DNA from 3 places in the Aneurinibacillus baijiui genome. Region 2 is predicted to be linked to each of the others. Evidence: riboswitches for the same ligand, from Rfam matches in the RefSeq annotation. Region 2 holds a riboswitch; each other region holds the start of a gene.
The links. A riboswitch is a leader RNA that binds a small molecule or an ion and turns the genes downstream of it on or off. The one in region 2 is predicted to bind cyclic di-GMP.
Positions count from the first base shown of each region.

Region 1: another riboswitch for cyclic di-GMP. It lies ahead of AB3351_RS05935 (pyridoxal phosphate-dependent decarboxylase family protein); the one in region 2 lies ahead of AB3351_RS19100 (stalk domain-containing protein).
Region 3: another riboswitch for cyclic di-GMP. It lies ahead of AB3351_RS03470 (methyl-accepting chemotaxis protein); the one in region 2 lies ahead of AB3351_RS19100 (stalk domain-containing protein).

Region 1 is NZ_JBFTXJ020000002.1:509,954-514,216, reverse strand. Features, by position in the region: gene pdxR (MocR-like pyridoxine biosynthesis transcription factor PdxR) at 1-1,389, opposite strand, end outside; cyclic di-GMP riboswitch class I at 1,597-1,683, shown strand; gene AB3351_RS05935 (pyridoxal phosphate-dependent decarboxylase family protein) at 1,863-3,515, shown strand; gene AB3351_RS05930 (methyl-accepting chemotaxis protein) at 3,508-4,263, shown strand, end outside.
Region 2 is NZ_JBFTXJ020000013.1:45,553-49,815, forward strand. Features, by position in the region: gene AB3351_RS19090 (STAS domain-containing protein) at 1-213, shown strand, start outside; gene AB3351_RS19095 (hypothetical protein) at 276-482, opposite strand; gene AB3351_RS19100 (stalk domain-containing protein) at 1,098-2,012, opposite strand; cyclic di-GMP riboswitch class I at 2,081-2,164, opposite strand; gene AB3351_RS19105 (hypothetical protein) at 2,436-2,816, opposite strand; gene AB3351_RS19110 (hypothetical protein) at 2,798-3,049, opposite strand; gene AB3351_RS19115 (Fur family transcriptional regulator) at 3,442-3,864, opposite strand; gene AB3351_RS19120 (metal ABC transporter permease) at 3,881-4,263, opposite strand, start outside.
Region 3 is NZ_JBFTXJ020000002.1:50,578-54,840, forward strand. Features, by position in the region: gene AB3351_RS03460 (SDR family oxidoreductase) at 1-315, opposite strand, end outside; gene AB3351_RS03465 (helix-turn-helix transcriptional regulator) at 410-1,387, shown strand; cyclic di-GMP riboswitch class II at 1,512-1,596, shown strand; gene AB3351_RS03470 (methyl-accepting chemotaxis protein) at 1,646-3,382, shown strand; gene AB3351_RS03475 (DUF2243 domain-containing protein) at 3,515-4,021, shown strand; gene AB3351_RS03480 (cytochrome c oxidase assembly protein) at 4,011-4,263, shown strand, end outside.

The sequences.
Region 1 (4,263 bases), on a different contig from region 2:
AAGCTCCCGTTCATTCATATAAGAGAAGCTGAGCCTGAGAAAGTGGCGTTTCGATTCGATGGGATAGCAGGCTGCGCCCGGCAAAAAGGTGATCTGATGGTTGCGGGCATAAATTAGAAAATCCTCCGTATCAATTTGGTGCGGAAGTGAGAGCCATAGGTTGACCCCACCCTGTGGGGGAATCCAGCTTACGCCAGGGGGCATATGCTCTGTCAGCAACTCAATCATCATATCCCGGCGCAGTTGTAGAGCGATGCGCAGCTTCTTGATATGGTTGCGCATTCTCTCCGAATGAAGGAGTGGTAGAATTGCTTTTTGCGTTAAGAGCGGACTGCCTAAATCCATATTGCCTTTTGCGGCGATAAGCCGATTGAGTATCGTGCCGGAAGCGGTTAATACGCCAACACGACAGCCGGGCGCAAGGATTTTACTCAATCCCTTTAGATAGATAACATGTCCGTGCTCGTCCATGCTCTTAAGCGAGGGAGGCGGCTGTTTTTCGAAATAAATCTCGCTCCATGGATCGTCCTCTAGAATAAGGCACTGTGTCTCTGCGGCGATGTCAAGCAGCTGCCGCCGCCGCTGCATCGTCATGACCGTACCGGTCGGGTTATGAAAGGTGGGCATGGTGTAGATCAGCTTTGGCTTATATTTTTCGCATAATGCTGCTAGCATGTCCACCCGCATGCCGTGTTCATCTACCGGAACAGGGAGAATGGTTGCCCCCTGCCAGCGGAATACATCAATGGCTGCCGGATATGTGGGCGCTTCGGTGAATATGATATCTCCGGGACCGATGAATGTCCGTGCTACTAAATCGATCCCTTGTTGCGTACCGTTTGTAACCAGAATCTCTTCAGAAGAGGTCTTAATTTTATTTTCACGCAGATAATGCGCAAGCTCCGTACGAAGTGCCAAATCTCCCTGCATGTCACCGTATGTAGAGAGAATGCGCGGCTCCTGGGCAAGAATCCGCTGAATCTCTTTTTCTAGATACCGGTTAGGAAGAAGACCGGGATCAATGGTGGAGGAGAAGAATTCGAAGCGTGCCGAGACTTGATGATAGCGTGAGAATTGGGCGCGCGGCAAATAGTCAGGAATAGATAGCTGCCAATCGTATGACGCCTCGTGCTTATTCTTTTCTACAATTTGCTTCTTTTGTACGAAGGTGCCGCGACCTTGTACGCGCTGAATAAATCCGTCTTCTTCGAGCTGATCATATGCCTGGACAACCGTCATAAGACTGACTCCGCTTTGCTTGGCCAGCGTACGAACAGATGGTAGACGGAAGCCTTCTTCTAGCAGATCGGATTGAATCCGATCGACAATCACCTGATAAATTTGTCGGGCAAGCGAGACCGGTAATTGACGGTTCACCTTAATTTGCATTGCATACTCTCCTTATATAAAAGTGTTATAGGCACTTTGCTGTATATAGTATAACACAATAACACTTAGCACACAGAAAGCAGTTGTTTCTAATTTTGCAGGTAGTTTTTAATACGCCGACAATTTTTAATAATATAACAATGGTGCAAAGGGTTGAAAAAATTTTTTTGATAGGTAAAATATCACTAGTAAACAAAACCCAATATATGTCGAAAATGGCAAACCCACCGAAAGATGGGGACGCAAAGCCTAGGATCTAAGGTTCCGAAAGAACTAAGATAGCCGGTTGCCGAAATCATACTACATAGCATGGTGCTTTTATTTGTGAACGTTTGCTCATATGGCAGCGGATCGCAGGATTCGGGCGCTATCTTTGATGATGAAGGCTATTCCATTACGGAAAATAGTCTTTTTTCTTTATCGGAAGAAATACGTACAGCAAAGAGAATGGAGAGTTGTAAGCAATGATGAACATGAAAGAAGTACAAGCGTTATTTCCAAGTGAGGATGGAAACAAACAAAGCCAGCAATCGCTGCTTGGTTTCATTCACACACTGATCGAAGAACTAGATGAGCTAAAAGATCCGCATCGTTCCACGCTTGGTCCTATGCGGGAGCGTACAGGGGATTTCTATAAAGAAATTATGGAATCTGCCACAGCGCCGCAGCATGGGGCAAAAATGGAAGAGGTCGTAAACAAGCTGCTAGAGCTGGCACAGGGCCATCCGTACCATACGAGAAACTTTGTCACGAATGTCCTGCCAATGGCAAGCATTCCTGGTATTATCGGGGCGCTTCTGGCTACGCTGCTGAACGGAAATAACCTATGGGATGTATACGGTCCTGCCGGTGCGGAGGCGGAAGTGAATGTGATTGCGATGATGTCCCGTCTTGCTGGCTATGATGTAGCCTCTTCCTGGGGCTATACGACATGGGGCGGTCAAGGCGCTGTTTTCTCGGGTTTGCGCCTGGCGATTGCCAAGCAGTTTCCGAATGCTAAAGAAGAAGGAGTACCGAATCATCTATACTGCTTCGCTTCCGAGAATGCACATTACAGCTTGCTAAAATCAATGGAAGCAACCGGGATTGGCAGCAACAACCTCATTACAGTTAAAGCCGACCCGGCTACCCATGCGATGGATGTAGGTGATCTGCGCACGAAAATGGAAGACGTAATTCGCAAAGGTGGAATTCCTATCTACATTGTCGCCACGACAGGTGCAACCGATTCATTCGGGATTGACGATGTGGCAGCAATCAAGGCAGAAGCGGAGACGATTACGACAAAGCACGGGTTAAAACCTGCACACATTCATGCCGACTCAGCCCTTGGCGGTTTCTATTGTCTCTTCAATGATTATGATTTTGCCCGCAATCCGCTTGGATTCGAAGCGCCGCTGTGCGAAAACCTAAAGAAAATTCGGGAGAAAATGCAGCATCTTCATCTTGCAGATACCCTTTGCTTTGATTTTCAAAAGCTTGGGCAGACACCGTATTTGACCTCGCTCTTTCTTGTTAAGAATGGAAAAGATGTTGGGCTATTGGATCTGCATGAATTCGAGACCCCATATGTAGGAAACCGTGGCTATGGAAGCTACCACACAAGCTATACATTGGAATGCTCTCGTATGGCAAGTTCCATTGCCATCTATGCAGCTTTGCTTGCATTTGGCGTGGAGGGCTACCAACAGATTCTCGCCAATTATGTGCGGGTGAATATGGCATTCCGTGAAAAAATCAGTGCCAAATTCCCGAATATGGCTATTACAAATGCGGACAATCCAGGCCCGATTACGACGTTCCGCTTCTACCCGGGACAGCCGGAATGGCAGCAGGAGAAGGCTGGAAAGCTGGCACAGATGCGCATTGAACGAAATAACAAATGGAACTATGCCTTATTTGAGCAGTTGGGCAAGCAGCGCGACCGGGTATTTTTCGGGGATACGACACGTCAGTGCGTCATTGACGCCATAGATTCGACCGATCGTGTGCCGTTGTATGTGGCGAAGTTCTTCTCCATCTCACCATATACTACAATCGAGACACTTGATGAGATTGTTGCATTTTTGGCAGAGCAAGTAGAACTGACGGATGCAGCACGGGAGGAGCAGCTTATGTATGTTTAAGATGAAACATTCACTTAGCAGAAAGATTACCGCTTCCTTCGCGCTGTGCATTCTAGTCCTCTCCCTGCTGTTTAGCGTGACCTTTTATAAAGTAGCGATGGGGATTGTCGATCAGTATGTGCTGACACAATTTGAGCACACCTTAAAAAATAATATCATCGACTTAAAAAAGAATGTAAACAAGATGCTTGTCAATCAATCGGATAGCGGCTCTGAAGCAGAGTATCAGCAGCTTTTGGCGTTTCTTGACGATGAGAAAAAAAGAATGGACGTTGAAAATGTCTATGTTCTGGCTAAAAAGGACAAGACGTACATTGTAGCGCTCAGCGGAGAGCCGGACCAGCGTAATGCTGATTATCCGTTTACCGCTGAGATGAATGCGGCGTTTACTGGAGAGATGCAGACCAGTTCTATATACAAAGACGTGTACGGGATTCATAAGTCGGCATTTTTACGCCTCGAAGGCACGGATACGATCCTCGGCATTGATATGGATGCTGCATTTATACAAGAAGTAAAAAGCTTCATTATTTCTATGAGCGTAATTATGACGTTAATCTCGATGGTGCTTGGCTGCGCGGCCGGATATGTAGTTGCACGAAGAATTACACGGCCGATTCTCGCGTTCGTAAATTTAACACAAAAAGTTGCAGAAGGTGATCTGCGCGACGAGGTTCATACGAATGCAAAAGATGAAATCGGCAGGTTGGCTGAAAGCTTTAACATGATGATTCGTCAGTTAAAAGAA
Region 2 (4,263 bases):
GATGACTATACCGTTCAGCTTTTACATAAGTTAGTACAAGCTACAAGATTGCTGGGCAGCACCTGTATTCTCGTCGGCATTTCTGCCTCTTTAAGCCAACATATTATCCAGGCCAACTATAACGTCGATGATATTGTGACATTCTCTACCCTGCAAAACGGTATCTACTATGCTCTAGCCCAAGAGGATATGCATATTCTAAGCAAGAAATAAGATCAATATCTTTAGCACCGTACATCTCAAAAGGAAGACTGGGCATAATCGCCGGGTCTTCTTTAACTCGCTCTCTTTTCTTTTACTGGTCGCATGGCTAACACATTCTCAGCAGAGAAATATCGTGTTGCCTTTCGTGTAAAGCAGTACGCCCGGACTCTTCCGTTCTTTACGGACAGCAGCCGGATCTTTCTCTGACTCAACTCTCCGTTTCGGTCTACATAGATAATCTCCACTGTTTTTCCTAGATGCGTGAAAAAGTTCATCACTCACATCGCCTCTTCTCGATGAATGTTCCCATAACCGCTCCGCTGTACATACTCTGGCTTACGATTTCCTTTCCGCCAGTAACCTTTTACAATAAGATCATTTGTTCTTGTTTTATATTATAACAGAACACTAGTTCCTATTCAATTAGGAGGAGAGAAAACAATATTAATTCATGTTAGTTTTGCTGATAAGCCAGAAGAGGCCGAATGAAAGGGTACTATTCTTTTTCCTTACTTTTTGGCTAATCAACACTTACACCTTGATAGGTTTTAATTTATACATTCCTACCAACATACAAATGACACTTATCGCCCATAATACGCCTGCTGTTGCTATTTTTGAAGAGGTATTCTCAGATAACATAGTATGATTTGAGCTATTTATAACTGATAACCATAAGGCGATACTCAATGACAGAAAAAGTTATGCCTCCGCTGCTACTTAATAAATAAAAGTATATAGCTGGTGAAAACTACAGTTGTGAAATCATCGTCCCAATGTATTTTCTCTAATCGCATCCTTCTCTATCTTTCCATATAAAAAAACCCGAATAAGGGACTTTTTTCAAAGCGTCCATCATCCAGGTTATAGTTCAATCTAAAGAACATTCCTTTTTATTGAGCTTGAGTGTTTGTTTTCTTTGCAGTATTTCCTTCTTCGTAAATAACTACCGCTTTCGTTTCAGGTTCATATTGTACATTCGCGCCAAAGGCCTCGCTAATAAAACGAACAGGAACCAGGGTTCGTCCGTTAACTATTTCAGCTGGAACATCAAGCGTAACTTTCTGATTGTTCACATGTGCAGTCGTATTTCCCAAACGAAGTTTTATTTCCACTCCATTTTTTGTAACCGTGACAGATTGCTCCTCCGCATTCCACACTACGGTTGCATCCAAGGATTCAGAAATAGCTCGGAACGGAATCAACGTACGTCCTTCCTTAATTACAGGAGGCACATCAACCGTTAGTTGTTCACCGTTAACGAAAGCACGCATTCCCGTTTCACCGATTTTCCCGTACATTTTACCTAACTTCTTATAGGATTCTAAGTTCCTGATATTTTCTTTAACTACTTCCTTTTGAATGGCTATCGCTTCGTTAATTTCGCCTGATTCTTCATAAACATCCGCTAGCTCTTCAAGATATTCTTCAATATTTTCTAGTGATTCTTTCTGTTTTTTAATCTGTTCTCTCAAAGTTTGTATATTCTTTTTAAACTCTTCTTTAGATTGATTACCAAAACCTTTTGAAGATTGATCCTTCAGTTCTTGTAAAGATTTTTTCAATTCTTTCTCTAGTGTATTTTTGTGATCGTCTTTGTCGTCATCATCTTTGTCGTCATCATCTTTGTCGTCGTCTTTGTCATCATCATCAACTTCATCTTTATCATATCGCTGGTAGTCCTTACCTTTTTCACTTTGACTTTTCGGGCTGCTGCTTTCATTAGCTAAGGCCTGTGATGCATCTAATACGAAAGGTGACGCACTTAACGCAAAAACTAAAGATAGTGACACAATTTCTTTCTTCATTACGATTCCCCTCTCCATAATAAAAAGCTTATTCGATTGCCGAATAAGCCTATGCTGTCATATAGGTATCCGGTAACTGGCTGGCATCGTCTGAGACATTAGCCCCTGTAGCTTTGCGTCCCCATCTTTCAATGGGTTTGCCTTTATCGAATGAAGTTATTTTTCAAAATAATACTATGTTTTTACATTTTTTTCACAGGCAAAAAGTAATGAATCATTTGTCTATTTGTTCATTTTTTTACTTTGCTTTAAATCGCACGTCTCCACACTAGAAGCATACGCTGTACATCTCAAATCTAATCGGTATACAGAAAACAAAGATAAAACCCGGCACTCAGCCGGGTCTCTTTTTTCTTTTACTGACCACCTCTTACTAACAAATAAGATTTGACTCTTTTATATAAAGGAAATGGCACATTTCAGTTATAGGTCATCAGATTTTGCATCTGTAGCAATTAAGAATACAAGACTTTTTTGATTGCTGGATTTCACAGTTGTTATATGTGCCGCCATCAAAATGTCTCCAATTTTCTCAAAACCATACTGTGATATGAGTAACTCACTGATTTTTTTGTTTATATCATCCCCTCCAACTCCCAGAGCAGAAGCTACGATTTTTGCTCCTTTAATGGCCTCTTCGATTGTTTTATCTGTTAATTCACCTGAAAAGTATGTACCAACGCCTATGATTGATACTTTATTTTTCTTATTAGGGATAATAACAAATTTTTGTTTCGTATTTATTGCTAAGGAATAGGAACCGAATTTTCCTTCCTCATCATTTTTTAATGGTTCCGTTTCCATTCTCCAGCGCTGATCTTAGGAAATGCATTCTTTTCCTTGTAATGTGACGATGGATCAGAAAGTCTTTTTTTAATTTCATCTACCGAATATTTAAACCCTGCTTGATGTAATGTAGTCTCGCTAACTGAAACTGGTTTTCCTTGTTCTTGGGCATGTACAACATCTTTTGGATTGAAGCTAGTAAAAATAATCATGCATACTACTAGGCTAAATAAGTACACGTATTTTTTCATATTATTCCTCCTTACAAGCATACTTGATAGTCTGATTATTTTTACTATATTTTACACCAAATACTTACAATTAATGTAATTTTCCCAGAATAAAAAGCCCTCTCATCTAAAATTTCCTACATATGGTATAATACTTTCGTTACTTAATTTGATATGGTTTCTCAACGATGGACGGCTCACTCCCTGTAAGAAAGGGGGTAAGCTTATGACGGTATTCGAAGCACTGATACTATAAAGTCGAGATCAATTTGGGGAACATCCGAAAATTGTTTCCGAGCGCCCTTAAAAAATCGCTTTAGTATACTAAAGGCGGTCAAAATGTGGTCAAACGGGGCTTTTCAACAATGTTTACCCAACAAAAAAACAAAAAACCCCTTGTATCTCAAGGGATTTTAAACACGTACCTCTTCGCACTGGGAGCATACGCCGTAAATCTCAAATTTATGCCCGGTAATCGTAAAGTCGTCCGGCTCGCCGAACATCTCATCTAGTGGACACGACGTAATATGACGCGTCTTGCCACAAGATAGGCAGATCAAATGATGATGGTGATCGCCTGTCGAGCAGCGAAAACGATACTTCCGCTCGCCGCCAAGCTCTGTTACTTCAAGAATGTCCAGTTCGGTAAACAATGTCAGGTTCCGGTACACCGTATCAAAGCTCAACGCCGGGTATTCTGTCTGCATGTAGGCCAGAATATCCCGGGCTGACAAGTACCGCTTCTCTTTGGCGAAAATGCGAATGATCTCTTCGCGCTTTCCTGTATATTTATATCCTTGTTCTTTGAGCATCTGCAATGCTTGTTCTACGGTCATCATTTCCACCGCCTTCTTAATTCAATGAATCACGTACCCGCTTGCCAATCAGCACACATATAAGCAGAAAAACAGCAACCAGCACAATCGTTCCGCCTGAAGCCAAATCAAACGTATAAGCAATCATAAGGCCGCTCAGTACGGAGATCTCTCCGAAAATAATAGCATATACAAACGTTTGTCGAAAACTGTTGGCCAACTGAAGAGCGGCTGCAACCGGCAGTGTAATAAGAGCTGACACCAGCAGAATCCCAACGACCTGCATCGAGATGCTGATGACAAGCGCGACGAGTACGCTGAAAACGACATTAATCAAGTTGCGCGGTACACCGGAGATACGGGCGCCTTCCTCATCAAATGACAAATATAATAGCTCTTTATAGAACACCCATACAATCC
Region 3 (4,263 bases), on a different contig from region 2:
TTCACCTCCCCAAATATCATTTACCAGTATATCTAGCCGTCCGTGTTCCTTCTCAATTCTTTTAATTAGGGCTTGGACCTGTTCATGAACAAGATGGTCCACTTGAACAGCAATTCCGATGCCGCCTACATCATTTACTAACTCTGCGGTTTCTTCAATCGTTTCAGGGCGTCCGTATTCAGACATCTGATGTCGTGTTGTACGTCCAGTGATATAGACGGTAGCTCCTGCTGCACCTAATTCCATCGCAATGCCGCGTCCTGCGCCTCTTGTTCCACCCGCTACCAAAGCAACTTTTCCAGCTAGAGGTTTCATTGCGTTCACTCCTTTTTCTCGATAGATATAGTATAATTACTAATGATGACATCTCTTGTCATATAAAAAGTATCTTTTTGTAAGGTGGGAAAATATGCGCGCAGATAGGTTGATTTCGATTTTATTGTTACTGCAAAATAGAGGAAAATTAACAACCAGAGAATTGGCGCAAGAATTAGAGGTTACCGGACGTACGATTCATAGAGATATGGAGGCGTTGAGTGCGGCGGGGATTCCTGTTGTAGCTGAACGGGGGAAATTGGGTGGTTGGAGATTGCTTGAACAATATCGTACAAATGTAACGGGGTTAAAAGCCAATGAAATCAAGTCATTGTTTATCTCGCCGTCTCCTCAATTGCTTGCTGATTTAGGTCTGGCAAAAGATTGGAATGAAGCGCGGCAAAAAATTCTCGCTGCGATTCCAAGTTCCACACAGGGACATTCCCAAGATATTTGGAATCGGATTCATATTGATACGACTACATGGAAACAATCACCGGAAAAAATTGAATCATTTACATTGTTACAGCAAGCAATTTGGGATGAGCGAAAGCTGCAGATTACATATGAACGGACAGATGGAGAGGTGATCGATCGAGTTGTAAATCCGTTAGGACTAGTCGCTAAAGGAAGCGTCTGGTACTTGATCGCATCTTCAGATGAAGAAATCCGAAACTATAGAGCGTCGAGAATAAAGTCCGTATTCTTGACAGAGGATTCGTTTTCTCGGCCAGATGACTTTAATTTAGCCCAGTATTGGAATAACTCTACACAAAAATTTATTAAAAATCTCCCAAGTTATGAGGTAGATGTTGAAATTTCTCCATCTATCGTTCAGAGAATACGGTTTACCGGACGCTTTGTACAGCTACTAAAAATGGATTCACCTTTAGAAGATGGGTGGATTCCAGCAAACCTGCGTTTTGATACAGAACAGGAGGCAAAAGAATACATTCTGGGCTTTGGAGATCAGATAAGAATTATTCGTCCGGACGCATTAAAGCAAACGATTTATGATATGGCAAAGCGTGTGGTGAATTTTTATGAGATAGGTGACAAAGGGATGCACTAGGAAAAAGTCCGATTTAGTACACCACTTGCATAGCATCAGAGAAGTGGATAGCATTTCGTCAAAATTCGGTGTAGTATAGGTATTTTCATTTTTTTATAGGTATTATATACTAGTAAATAATAATCAAAAAATAGGATGCGATGAGAGATTCTTTCGTACATGGGCACTTGAAGAATCTGGAGCAAGTAGTGCAACCGGCCGGTTTATTAAAACCTGGCTTTTTTTTATGGAAAAAGCAAGAAAAGAGGAGGAAACGGTGTGTTTTTTAGAAGGAAATTAAAAGTATCAAAGAAAATGAAGCCTATCCAAAAGTCAGATATTCAAACTACACCACGTTTAGGTGATAAGTTAAAATTTTTAGAGATGACCACACATGATATAGATAGCATCAAAAAGTTGGAGAACGTGATAGATCAACTTGCGGTTGAGATTACAAATCGCCATTATAGAATGCTTAGCGAATACGGGAACCTAGAAAAGATTATGCAGGATCATAGTACGGTCGATCGACTTAGTCAAACGTTTATTCAATATGTAAAATCAATACCAAGAATCAAACTGGACACAGAGTACATCCAAAACCGTGTGAAAATTGGAGAGGTACATAGTAGAATACGATTGACTCCAGAATGGTATACAGGATCTTATATTCGTGTATATGAGTATGTACTTCCAGAGATTATCGAACAATATGGACATAGACCGGATGAAATGAAAGACATTTTGATGGCGCTCATTCGTATTGTAACACTTGATTCACAGATCGTTCTTGAATCCTATCAAGAAGCTAATGATTTTAAAATTATTGAGAGTGTCAGCTCTGTTATGGAAACGGTTATTGGATTGGATAAAATAAGCACGTTAATGAATACGGTGGCATCCGCAGCAGAAAATGTAGAGAGTGTAAGTGCGGCAGCTGAACAGCTTTCTGCTTCTGTAGAAGAAGTTGCCACTAACGCAGTTAGCGTCGCAGAAAACACTGAAGAAACCATACAACAGGTGGAACAAGGACGGGAAGTAATTGAAAAGTCTCTCACAGGCTTTTTAGGTATGACAGACTCATTTATAGAGACAAGGAATAAAATTAATACGTTGCTTGACGAAATTAAAAATGTTTCTCAAGTCGTTGAATTCATCAAAGGAGTTGCTGAACAGACCAATTTACTTGCGTTAAATGCGTCGATTGAGGCAGCAAGAGCGGGTGAGCAAGGACGGGGATTTTCTGTTGTCGCCGATGAGGTCAGAAATTTGGCTGAACAGACAAAGGAATCGGTGGATAAAATCACAAAAACAATTCAACAAGTACAAACGGAAGCTAGAGAAGTTAGTATCATGGAAGAAAGAATGGCAAACCAGCTTAATGACCAAGTGGATCAAGCGAAAGATGCGATTGAAACATTAGGTACTATTGTATCGAGGATTGAACTCATCGGTAGTTCAACAGGCAATATTGCAGCGATTGCTCAGGAACAGTCAGCTGCTACGCACGATATCACCCTACGAATTAGCGAGGTGTTGCATCAGACGGATGAGATTAAGAACGATGCCCAGTACACGGGCCAAACCATTTACGATGTAAGTATGGGCATTAATAATCTTCGCAAAAAAGCAATTGGGTCCATTCCTAGATTGCAAAATAAACAGGTCATTCGAGTGGTAAAAACAGAGCATTTGTTATGGAAGTGGTGGGTATATAACAGTATCCTCGGATATCATCAAATGGAAGCACAGCATTTTGTGAATCATACGCAGTGCCGTTTAGGAAAATGGTATGAGCAAATGAGAAAACACCCACATATTTCAAAACTTCCGGCATTTAAGGAGCTGGAAGCGCCGCATCGTCATGTACATGAGCTAGCACAGGAAGCACACGAATATATAAATAGAGGACAAAAAGATAAAGCGGAATCACTGCTCTATTTAATTGAAGAATCTTCTGTGGAAGTAGTACGTCTGTTAGATCAAATACAGAATGAAATGGATCGTAGAGCATGATCTTTTCCCGGATGATCGACAATTATGGCAGTTTTATGTAAGAAATCACTTTGAAAAGTTACTGAATTTGTTTGCAGCCTACTCATATGAGGTAAACTAGGGGAGAAAAAGCATATACACTTAGGAGGAGCCATGGCTGCTGAAACTACTAATGCAAATGATTCGCTTCGCTCTGCCTACTCGGCCCGCAATCTATGGTCGGGTTTCCTATTTGGTGTTGGCTTGGTCGCCTTTATAGATGAAGCCGTTTTCCATCAATTACTGCATTGGCATCATTTCTATGACAAGTCTACCACCAGTGTCGGATTGATCTCGGATGGTTTGTTTCACGCTTTTAGCTGGTTTGCAACAATTGGATCGCTATTTATGTTTGCTGATTTGCGGCGCCGAAATGCATTGTGGCTTACAAGGTGGATAGGAGGCATGTTCCTTGGAGCAGGGGCATTCCAGTTATACGACGGAACCGTTCAACACAAACTGATGCGGTTGCACCAGATTCGCTACAATGTGGATGTTCTTCCCTATGACCTGGTATGGAATATTACCGCCATTGTTATCATGCTTATTGGCATCATCCTGGTTGTTCGCACACGAAGCGGATCACAGCAAGTGGAAGGAACCGCGTCATATGAACAATGATCACATTCATCATAGCAGCGGAGCTTCTTTAGAACTGATCTTGGCGCTGCCTTTTGTTCTGGCGTTGATTTTTTATATTGGTGCTGTAATCATATCTAATCGCCATCACAAAAAGTGGCCGTTATACCGTACAATATGTTGGGTTTGTGGCGTTATTTGTGCGGCACTTGTATTCGTAGGGCCTTTAGCCGCTCGAGCTCATGTAGATTTCACAGCACACATGCTCGGGCATTTGTTCCTTG